Regions from separate parts of the Lysinibacillus sp. A1 genome, predicted to be linked through region 2. Evidence: riboswitches for the same ligand, from Rfam matches in the RefSeq annotation. Region 2 holds a riboswitch; the other holds the start of a gene.

Region 1 (5,908 bases), on a different contig from region 2:
CCATGAAAATAGAACATGGCGATCGGATTGGACTAATAGGTGTAAATGGGGCAGGGAAATCAACGCTACTAAAGATCATTACAGGGGATCTTCCCTATGATGAAGGCGATATTTTTATAGGGAAGAGAATGAAACTAGGCTATTTACGACAAGATAGTGGGTTGCAGCCAGACCATACGATTTGGACTGAAATGCTTGGGGCATTTACTGAGCTTCAAGAGGCTGAAAAGGAACTCCGAGAGCTGGAAATGCAGATGGGTGAGCCTTCCTGCATAAATGACCATGAAAAGCTAGAACAAGTAATGACGAAATATGCCAGCAAGTCAGATTGGTTTTCACAGCAAGGTGGCTATGATGTTGAGGCAAAAATAAATAGTATGTTAAATGGTATGGGCTTTGGTAGCATCCCAACAAACACACTTATCGAATCATTAAGTGGTGGACAGAAAACTAGGCTGGCACTTGCTAAAATTTTACTAGAGCAGCCGGACTTGTTGCTGTTAGATGAACCAACTAACCATTTGGATTTTGCGACTTTAAATTGGCTTGAAAGCTATTTACGTGGCTATCAGGGAGCTATTATTGTTATTTCGCACGATCGTTACTTTTTAGATGCCCTTGTCAATAAAATTTATGAGATTGAACGCACCCATGGAACAACATACAGCGGTAACTATTCTAAGTATGTGGAAAGCAAGGCGAAAAATCGCGAATTAATGGAAAAAAAATATACGATGCAACAGCAGCAAATCGCCAAAATGGAGGATTATATTGAGCGGAATATTACGATGGCTACTTCCTCGAAAAGCGCTAAGAACAAAAGGAAGCAGCTTGAACGAATAGATCGTCTTGAAAAGCCTCAGAAGGATCTAAAACACGCACAAATGACATTTGCTACAGATAAGAGATCTCATAAAGAAGTGTTGAAGGTAAAAGATGTAGTGCTCTCCTATCAGCTAGAAGATAGCAAAAAAATATTATTGCAAGATATTGAGTTTTCATTGGATAGAGGCGATCGGGTCGCATTAGTAGGTCCAAATGGTGTGGGGAAATCAACGCTTTTGAAGGCGTTATTACATGAATTGTCTCCGGACCGTGGCGTTATCACATGGGGAAATGGTGTGACAATCGGCTATTATGATCAAGAGCAAGAGACATTACATCCTAATAATATGGTATTACAAGAGGTTTGGAGTACTTTCCCTTCAATGGAAGAGGCAAAAATACGATCAGTACTCGGTAATTTTTTATTTACGAAAGAGGATGTATTTAAAAAGATAGACTCCCTTAGCGGTGGGGAAAAAGCACGTGTAGCGTTAGCAAAGCTTATTTTGCAAAAAGCCAATGTACTTATAATGGACGAGCCGACCAATCATCTTGATTTATTTAGTAAGGAAGTATTGGAGGAGGCGCTATTGCAGTTTGATGGCACCTTATTATACATTTCTCATGATCGTTATTTTCTTAATAAGCTAGCCAATAAATTGCTTGAATTATCACCAACTGGGATGACGGCCTTTTCGGGAAATTATGATGATTATGTTCAAAAAATAAGCCATTAAAGGATTTAGGGGCCACCTCTATAGCAAGAGGTGGCCCCTTTTTAAAAAAATTACAAACAGAAGTATAGATAATATAATTAAATAGTGTTATCGTAAGAACTAGCTAAATAAAATGATCCTTCGGGGTAGGGTGAAATTCCCAATCGGCGGTGATGAAGCAATTCAAAGTCCGTGAGCGCAAGCTGATTTGGTGCAAATCCAAAACCGACAGTAACAGTCTGGATGGGAGAAGGGTATAAGTGCGAGCTTTTTAAATTCAATGTAATTTAGAAGGTCTATTTAACTATGCATTTATGACACTACTTCCCGCAAATATGTTGGGGAGTTTTTTTATTTAGCCAATCAATTGAATAGAAGATGTTCTTCGGGGTAGGGTGAAATTCCCAATCGGCGGTGATGAAGCAATTCAAAGTCCGTGAGCGCAAGCTGATTTGGTGCAAATCCAAAACCGACAGTGATAGTCTGGATGGGAGAAGAACAAATAAGATACTAGTCTATGGAAAAAATGTATATCCAAATAGGCTTATTTATTGATGTCTTATACTCCCAAAACCCCTTTGTCAAAGGGGTTTTTCTTTTTATATGAGTTTTAAGAAGGGAGACGGATAGAAACGTAAGAGTGACGGATAAAAACTCAAAAACCACAGATAGAAGCTATGAAAGATCAGTGTGAAAGCAGGTGAAATAAATGTTTACAGGTATTGTGGAGGATATTGGCACTATTAAAGCCTTGCAAAGCGATAAGAACAGTATGAAAATTACGGTTCAATCATCTAAAATTGCTGAAGATGTGGGATTAGGGGATAGTATAGCGGTCAATGGTGTTTGTTTAACGGTGACTCATTTTACGGATCAAGAGCTTACGATGGATGTTATGCCTGAAACCGTCAAAGCTACAAATTTACATCAGCTAACAATAGGGGATCCGGTTAATTTGGAGCGTGCGATGTCTGCTAATGGGCGATTTGGGGGCCATTTTGTTGCTGGTCATGTCGATGGTGTTGGGAAGATTTTACGAAAACGTCCGATGGCCAACGCGGTTTATATTGATATCGAATTGTCTGAGGAACTAACAAATTTCTGTATTCCGAAGGGCTCCATAACGATTGATGGCACAAGCTTAACAATTTTTCATGTTGAAACGAATCAGGTCACGATTTCACTGATTCCTCATACTTACAAGGAAACGATTTTAGGTATGAAAAAAGTGGGCGCTTTCGTCAATGTTGAAACAGATTTAGTCGGTAAATATATTTTAAACGAAATGAAAAATGGGCAAGGCAAGTCAATGATTACTAGAGATTATTTAGCACGACATGGTTTTTAAAATCACATAATGAGGAGATGAAAAATAGTGCTACATGCAATTGAAGATGCCATAGAGGATTTAAAGCAAGGGAAAGTAATCGTCGTAGTGGATGATGAGGATCGGGAAAATGAGGGGGATCTTCTAGCGCTTGCTGAATTTATTACTCCGGAAACGATCAACTTTATGGCGACTTATGGCAAAGGGCTAATTTGTACGCCGATTTCGCAGGAGCTAGCACATCAGTTAGATCTGCACCCAATGGTTCAGCATAATACGGATAACCATCAAACAGCCTTTACCGTAAGTATCGATCATATGGACACAACAACGGGAATTAGTGCCTTTGAGCGTGCATTCACTATACAAAAAATGTTGGGGTCTCAGGCAAAAAAAACTGATTTTCGTCGGCCAGGACACATTTTTCCACTAATCGCAAAGGATAATGGTGTCTTAGAGCGAAGGGGCCATACGGAGGCGAGCATTGATTTAGCCAAGCTTTGTGACAGTATTCCTGCTGGAGTGATTTGTGAAATTATGGGAGATGATGGTCACATGATGCGCTTTGATGAGTTGACAAAGTATGCAGCACATCATGGATTAAAAATGATTTCCATTGAGGAGTTAGCCGCTTATCGTAGTCAATCATTTACAACAAACTAATAACGAGGGAGATATAAAAAAATGGGTCAAACATTTGAAGCACAATTAATTGGGACGGATTTAAAAATTGCGGTAGTCGTAGGTCGATTCAATGAGTTTATTACAAGCAAATTATTAGATGGTGCAATGGATGGATTAAAAAGACACGGTGTAGATGAAGCATCCATTGATGTTGCATGGGTGCCAGGAGCTTTTGAAGTGCCTTTTATTGCGAAACAATTAGCAGAGACAAAGAAATATGATGCCATTATTGGTTTAGGGACTGTTATTCGTGGTTCTACAACACATTATGACTATGTGTGTAATGAGTCGGCAAAAGGTATTGCGAATGTATCCTTAACGACCAATGTACCAGTTATTTTCGGTATTGTTACAACAGAAAATATTGAACAGGCGATTGAGCGTGCGGGAACAAAATCAGGTAATAAAGGCTATGATTCCGCGATATCGGCAATTGAGATGGCTAATCTACAAAAAATGATTGGTTAAGAGCATCCTAAATAGGTTATCACAGTATTTGTTTCTTGAATAATTTTTATGTCCATGGGAAAAATATGCCTAAGTATATTTATTACATGTCGTAGTTTTCATAAATGTACTAAATTCGAGCAGGCTCAGTAGGAGATGAGAAGTATTTCAATGGAACAAATGATGAATTTGAAAATGTTGAAATCACTATTTCAACGCTCTGCTGATATAATATTCCAACAGTATAAATTTCAGCAACATACAGTCCATATGATAACCTGTGATGCTATGATAGACGAAGAACTCCTTCAAACGGTTGTGGTCGAACGTGTTCAATCCTTATTTAACTGTGGTTCTGATGAAACGTTAGAGGAGCTTATCGAACAGCATCTTCATGTGCCCTATTTACAAAAGGTCACTAAGAAAGAAGATATGATTACAAGAGTCTACAAAGGCCATGTCTTATTATATTTTGAGGAAGATCATTTGATTTATTCCAGTGATATTTCAAATAGACCTAATCGTGAGCCGGGGGAAACAACGCTTGAGTTAGTTGTAAAAGGACCAAGAGATGATTTTATTGAAGATGTATTTATTAATATAGCTTTATTACGAAAACGTTTACCTACGAATTCATTTAGTGTAGAAACATTAGAAATCGGTCAACGCTCTAAAACAACGGTAGCCGTACTATATATGGAAGACATTGTGAATTTAAATATGTTAGAACAAATCCGATTACAATTACAAAAAATTGATACAGATATTGTCGTCAATGGTGATTTACTGATGGAGGCAATTGAACAGACGGCTAAAGTTCTCCCTAGACATGATTATACGGGAAGACCCGATTTTGCTCTTCAAGCATTAATGAGAGGGAGAATACTAATAATGATCGATGGCGTTTCCTATGCCATGATTATTCCTGCCAATATTATGCTGCTCTTTAAAACATCTGAGGACAATGAATATCCAATCATTGTCAGTTCAATGGAACGGGTGCTCCGAATATTTGGGATACTGATCAGTATGTTACTTCCTGGTTTTTGGCTAGCCGTAACAACCTATCATCAAGAGCAGCTCCCCTATCTTTTACTTGCGACAGTGGTTGAATCAAGAACGGGATTACCGTTCCCGACGATACTTGAAATCATGATGATGCTATTTATGTTTGAAATGTTCCGTGAGGCCAACTTACGCTTGCCAAGTGCCATCAGTGGCTCGATCAGTGTTGTTGGAGGGTTAATAATTGGAGATGCTGCCATTAAGGCTGGCGTGACAAGCCCTTCGATGATTGTAATCATTGCGATTTCAAGCATTGCTGCATTTACATTGGTCAATCAAGCCTTTGTAACAGCAATGAGTATTTTTCGATTAATTATCATTTTATTTTCAGCCTTTTTCGGTCTTTTTGGATTTTTTATTTCGGTCTTTTTCATTATTATCTATGCAGCAAATATGCGTGTACTCGGTGTGCCCTATATTAATTTTAGTGCAGATTTTGAACAGGGTAATATTGGAAAATCCTTACTGCGTTTATCACCGAAAGGTTATAGTCTAAGACCGTCCTTCCTAAAACCACAGGACCAGACACGAACGGCAAATAATAAATCAAAAAAAGATAAGGGTGTATGAGCGTTACCTGACATCAGACTATAGACAAGCTCAAAAAATTGGAGTTTGCCTATAGTCTTTTTTTATAATTAATGCCACTACGGGGTGATGAGCTAGTTCCAATCCACTTTTAAGAACTCTGTAGTGCTGAACGTCTATTTCTCCGCATATGAAAGAGAAAGAATAACAAAAACCATTGAGAGTCATTATCTTCTCAATGGTTTTTGTCTAAAGCTCTCTACATTTTGTAGCTATTTGAAGGGAATATGGACGATGGCAGTCGTTTCAAGATGTT
Region 2 (5,908 bases):
GCAGTGATCACATTTAATCGCGACCGTACAATATTATTAAGTAATCCACCAGCGGAACGTCTGATGCAAAAATGGTTTGTAAACAAAGGCTCACAAAGTGCGAAGCCAATACCGCCAGAGCTGTATCATATGCTGGATCATGTACTCATGTTTGAGGATAAGCTAGAAGAGGAAATTGAAATGGATGGTAATTACTATACGTTTACAATTAGTCCTCTTTATAGTGGAGAAATCATTCGTGGTGCAGTCGCTGTTATTCGTGATATGACTGAACAACACCGCCTAGAAAAACTTCGATCCGATTTTATTGCGAACGTCTCTCATGAATTGCGGACGCCAATCGCCATGCTACAAGGCTATTCTGAAGCTTTGATGGATGATGATTTTATTCAAGATCAGGAAGAACGTAATGAAATAACAAAAATTATTTATGATGAATCCAAACGAATGGGTCGCCTTGTCACGGATTTATTAGATTTAGCACGCATGGAATCGGGGCATATGACACTCTATAAAGATGAATTACCAATTAATTCTACATTCGAGCGTATTACCCAAAAATTTGCACAGGTTGCAAAAGAAAAGCATATTCGTCTACTATTTGATAGTGAATTTAATGACGATGCACTGATTAATATAGATGAGGATCGGATCGAGCAAGTACTCACAAATTTAGTCGACAATGCACTAAGACATACGGATGAGGGATCTGTCACAGTAAAAGTGGAGCAGGAGCCAACATTCGCTAAAATTTCTGTTCAAGATACAGGACATGGTATTCCTCAAGATGATTTACCTTATGTCTTTGAACGCTTTTATAAAGCAGATAAGGCACGTACTCGATCTAAGGGTGGTACGGGACTTGGCTTAGCCATTGCACGAAATATTATAAAAGCACACTCAGGAAATATTATGGTAGATAGTGTGCTTAAGGAAGGTACTACCTTCACATTTTATTTACCGTTCGATTAATAACGTGGTTTGTTATTAATTGACTGTAACTTCTGCGAATGTAAGACGACAAATAATATAGAACGGGGGTGGAGTGCATTGAATGACTCCGTGTTCCATCGACTATACGATGCCTATCATCAAGACGTGTTCCAGTTTCTAATCTATCTAGTAAAAAACCGTACACTTGCTGAAGATTTAGCGCATGAAGTGTATGTAAGAGTATTGCGCTCATACGATCAATTTGCAGGCAATAGTAGTGAGAAAACATGGCTTTTTGCAATAGCCAAAAATGTTGCGATTGATCATTTTAGAAAGCAAGCAGTGCGTCAGAAGCATTCGCTTGATTTCTTTGACTGGGAAACGGAACAACTCCATTCAAACACACCATCACCGGAGGAAATGCTACAGGCCAGTGATGAATTTATGCAAGTAGAGTCAGCATTAGAAAACTGTACTGGCGATCAAAAAATGGTCATTATTATGCGCTATTTCCAGGATTTATCGATTGCAGAAACGGCGCAAATACTTGATTGGACAGAAGCGAAGGTAAAAACAACCCAGCATCGAGCCATTAAATTTTTAAGGCAACAGCTACAGCCGATCAGAGAACAGGAGGCGAAACGGCAATGACACATAAGCCATTTGATGATGAGCAGCTTGAACATGTACTGAACAATGCCCCTAAGCTTTCTGACCACCGTTCGAAAGAAGATATATTAAATCGGTTAATGGCAGATGCTCGCTTGCAAGATAATATACACCTTCAAGAAACTATGCAAGAACCTATAGAAGATGAACCATCTCAACAGGAAGATGCTACCATTAAAAAGCCTACGACGAGATCAAAAGTACGTAATATGCAGATTTATATGAGTGTAGCCGCAGTCTTTGTGCTAACAATACTAGTTGGCACAATATTGAAGAACAATCAAGGTGAGCAAAAAGATCAAGCGAGTATGCCTGAAACGGCTCAGTTTTCGACGATGCAAGAGGATTCAGCAGCAAAGGAAGCGGCCACGCAGGATGAAATGCTGGATTCCAAAAGTATTGTTGCGGAACATGAGCGCATTTTATCTTTACGTACATCTGTCTATGAGGAGGATGTAAAAGATGCTGTCGTATTTCGTATTGGTTTGGCAGGGCGTGATGCGGAAAGTGTTCCTATGACGTATGTGATTCCAAATGAACGTGTGGCTACTGATTTTGGAGAAGAGAAGCCTTCTACCTTACGGATATATGAAAAGTATGCTCCTCAAATTGACGAGGAGGCTAAAGGGTTTACAGAGTATCATCCTTATAAAGGTGAGCTGAAGGAAAAGGATGATAAGCTTATCCATGTCTTGCCAAAGGGGAATGACTATGATGTTGCCTCTGCTGCAGTAAATGAATATAAAGGCACAATGGAAGACACATTCTCAGACTCTGAATACACCGAAGTGGAAATCCAAAATGAAGATGGAACCCCGTATGAGTTTTCTCAAGAAGGTGAGCCAAGTCAAGGAATGTCCTTAACGAATGCAAAGCACTATAATTATTACTTGTACCATGATTCCAATGGTGCAGAATATTTATCACCAGATTTCCGTCAATCTTTTGAGACAGTCACAGAGGCACTTACACTGATGAAAAATAAAAATGATGATGTCTATACATCGGTAGTGCCTGAAAATGTAACATACACAGTCACTGAACAAGCGGAAGGTGTAGTTGTGACTTTTGATATTCCGCTTGATTTAACATCTATGGAACCAATACGAGCTACTCAATTAATTGAGGCCATGATGTTAACAGCTGCTAGCTTTAATCAACAGCTCCTTTTAGATAATGTTGTGCAAGAAAGCTGGGAAGGCTTTGATTTAAAGGGTTATTTACCAAAGCCAGTGGGACCGAATAAACAGTTTTTACCATAGTCGAAGGAAGAAAAAACAAGAGAGGCATTCCTGCATGGCGGGAGTGCCTTTTCTATTTATAAAACATAGCAATTTAATCGGATTTTTTTGAGCAGAACTATTTACTTTTACTTCGTAATTCATTATAGTAAAGCTGTAGAATAAAATAATATGATTCATCTTCGGGGCAGGGTGAAAATCCCGACCGGCGGTAATAGAGTCATAAATCGCTAATGAATATATTCATTAGCTCGCTTGATTTATGTTAAACTCTTCAGCCCGCGACCTGTGCGAATTTTCGCATGGCTGACTTGGTGAAATTCCAAGGCCGACAGTTAAAGTCTGGATGGGAGAAGATGGAGGTACGATCGTCATTCATTGTCATGAAATGAACTATGACCGAGCGCTTTTTTTGTATGGTTTATTAAACAGTGCTCAAAAATTAGTTGATGAGGACGCTTATTCGTTATGCCTTTCTCCCTTATGCTTTATTAAACGCATAAGGGTTTTTTCATGAAACAATTGAAAGATCGTCACCTTTCTTCTTGCGAGATTGAATCAGCAAAGAGGAGAGAGTTTTCTATGAAGAAAAATGTCAAACTTCAATCGTTTATTACGATTGGCATGCTGAGCAGTATTTCATTTTTATTAATGCTTTTTAATTTCCCGATTCCGCCATTCCCAGCATTTTTGGAAGTGGACTTCAGTGATATGCCTGCCTTACTTGCGGCAATCACAATGGGACCTGTAGCTGGTATTTTAGTAGAATTGTTTAAAAATGTGTTGGATTGGATTTTCTCAGGCACTCCAACAGGCGTTCCTGTAGGGCATATGGCTAATTTTGTAACAGGTATTTTATTCATCTTGCCAGTAAGCTTTATTTTTAATCGCTTTAAAACAATCGCTGGCCTTGTTGGAGGTTTAGCAATGGGAACAATTGTGATGGCAGTAGGAATGAGTGTTTTAAACTATGCTGTATTTTTACCAATGTACACTTACTTCTTAGGAATGGAGCCTGTTGTAGGTGATTCACTTTATAAAATGATTATCGCTGGTATTTTACCATTTAATATTGTCAAAGGGATTTTATTAACGGGTATTATGGCGTTATTATTTACGACAATGCGTAAATGGATTGACCGCCAGCGTTCTATGTATATAACAAAATAAAATGTACTAAGCCTCGAGGGATGAACTCGAGGTTTTTTTATGGCGGAATATAGAAAGAAAAATAGAAAAAGGTAACGGGTTGTCAAAATATAACTAGTTCTTTTTTAGTAATACCTAGTCGAAAGCTATATTTTCATGTAAAATTAGAGAAGAGTTTAGAAAGTTAGAGGAGTTTGAAGAGATGAGTGGAAAAAAAGGACAGTGGTCTAGTAAGTTAGGATTTATTTTAGCATCAGCAGGTGCTGCAATTGGACTAGGAGCGATTTGGAAGCTCCCGTATGTAACCGGACAAAGTGGAGGAGGCGCGTTTTTCTTAATCTTTGTATTGTTTACATTATTAATTGGGCTCCCGATGCTATTATCTGAATATATTTTAGGACGAGGTACACAGTCAGAGGCAATCACTGCCTATAAAAAAATTGCTCCTATGAAAAAGGGATGGGCATGGATTGGCCGCATGGGTGTTCTCGGATGTTTTTTATTACTAACATTTTATAGCGTTGTCGGTGGCTGGATTTTTATTTATAGTGGGCTAGGCGTAGCGGGTGCTGTCATTGATCCGGCTATTGATCCTGGAGAACTATTTGGAAAAATAATTGAGACACCTTGGATTACAATTGTAGGTTTGGCTTTGTTTACATTAGCAAACGTACTTGTTATTTCATTAGGTGTCCAAAATGGTATTGAAAAGGCGAATAAATGGATGATGCCATTGCTCTTTATTATGTTCATTGTCCTAGTGATTCGTGCTGTCACATTAGATGGCGCCATGGAAGGGGTAAAATTCTTTTTATGGCCTGATTTCTCAAATATTACCGGAAAAGCCTTATTAGAAGCTTTAGGGCAATCCTTCTTTGGGTTAGCCGTTGGATTTTCTTGTCTTGTTACATATAGTTCCTACCTCAAAAAAGATGTGAGTCTACCGAATTCAGCAGGCTCCGTCGTTATGCTAACGGTACTTGTTTCATTTTTAGCTGGACTAGCTATTTTCCCGGTCGTTTTTGCTTTTGATTTAGAGCCGGCAGCTGGGCCGGGCTTGTTATTTATGGTGCTACCGACAGCATTTAGCCAAATGCCATTTGGGGAAGTATTTTTAGCGATGTTTTTATTATTATTCTTATTTGCCACATTAACGTCCTCGTTTAGTTTATACGAAATTATTGTTGCGGCATTTATGGAAAATAGTCAGAAGTCTCGTCTGGTATGGACTTCATGTCTTGGTGTAGTTGTCTTTCTTGCGGCCATCCCAGCATCTCTTTCCTCTAGCCTGCTAGCGAATGTATCGGTTTTTGGAAAGAATATTTTTGATGCAACTGACTTTTTAGTATCAAACTTAATGCTGCCATTGGGGAACTTGTCCATTGCAATTTTTATTGCATATGTAGTAGATAAAGAATTTGTGAAAAGAGAACTGCTAATGGGAAGCCAGATGGGGCAGGGGTATTATTCGATTTACAGGATGTTAATGGTAATCATAGTACCAGCTGTCATTCTCGTAGTGTTCGTTAATATGCTATTACAATTTTAAAAATATATAAGGTGTATCCATTTAGTCAATGGGTACGCCTTTTTTATGTATCGAAAATCAAGATAAATATATTCTAAAAGAAAGATGTTATAAAACCTTACATACATATTGCTAAAAATAAAAAAATGATGTATTTTAAAAGCAGTTATAAAAAAAGTGTGTTAATTAAATTTACATTGGAGTGGTGGAAAATGAAACATTATACAAAAGAAGGTATTATACGCCGAGTAAAGGAAGAAAATGTGAAGTTTATTCGCCTACAATTTACTGATATATTAGGAACGATTAAAAATGTAGAAATACCTGTGAGTCAATTAGAAAAAGCTTTAGACAATAAGGTTATGTTTGATGGCTCTTCGATTGAAGG

The links. A riboswitch is a leader RNA that binds a small molecule or an ion and turns the genes downstream of it on or off. The one in region 2 is predicted to bind FMN.
Region 1: another riboswitch for FMN. It lies ahead of ribE (riboflavin synthase); the one in region 2 lies ahead of PI85_RS12555 (ECF transporter S component).

The regions. Positions count from the first base shown of each region.
Region 1 covers NZ_JSZM01000009.1:85,049-90,956, forward strand. Annotated here, with positions in the region: gene PI85_RS06735 (ABC-F family ATP-binding cassette domain-containing protein) at 1-1,562, shown strand, start outside; FMN riboswitch at 1,675-1,800, shown strand; FMN riboswitch at 1,919-2,044, shown strand; gene ribE (riboflavin synthase) at 2,251-2,889, shown strand; partial or broken gene ribB (3,4-dihydroxy-2-butanone-4-phosphate synthase) at 2,917-3,507, shown strand; gene ribE (6,7-dimethyl-8-ribityllumazine synthase) at 3,553-4,020, shown strand; gene PI85_RS06755 (spore germination protein) at 4,171-5,634, shown strand; gene PI85_RS06760 (GHKL domain-containing protein) at 5,865-5,908, opposite strand, start outside.
Region 2 covers NZ_JSZM01000012.1:624,185-630,092, forward strand. Annotated here, with positions in the region: gene PI85_RS12540 (ATP-binding protein) at 1-972, shown strand, start outside; gene sigX (RNA polymerase sigma factor SigX) at 1,051-1,584, shown strand; gene PI85_RS12550 (hypothetical protein) at 1,581-2,864, shown strand; FMN riboswitch at 3,018-3,205, shown strand; gene PI85_RS12555 (ECF transporter S component) at 3,426-4,013, shown strand; gene PI85_RS12560 (sodium-dependent transporter) at 4,195-5,541, shown strand; gene glnA (type I glutamate--ammonia ligase) at 5,733-5,908, shown strand, end outside.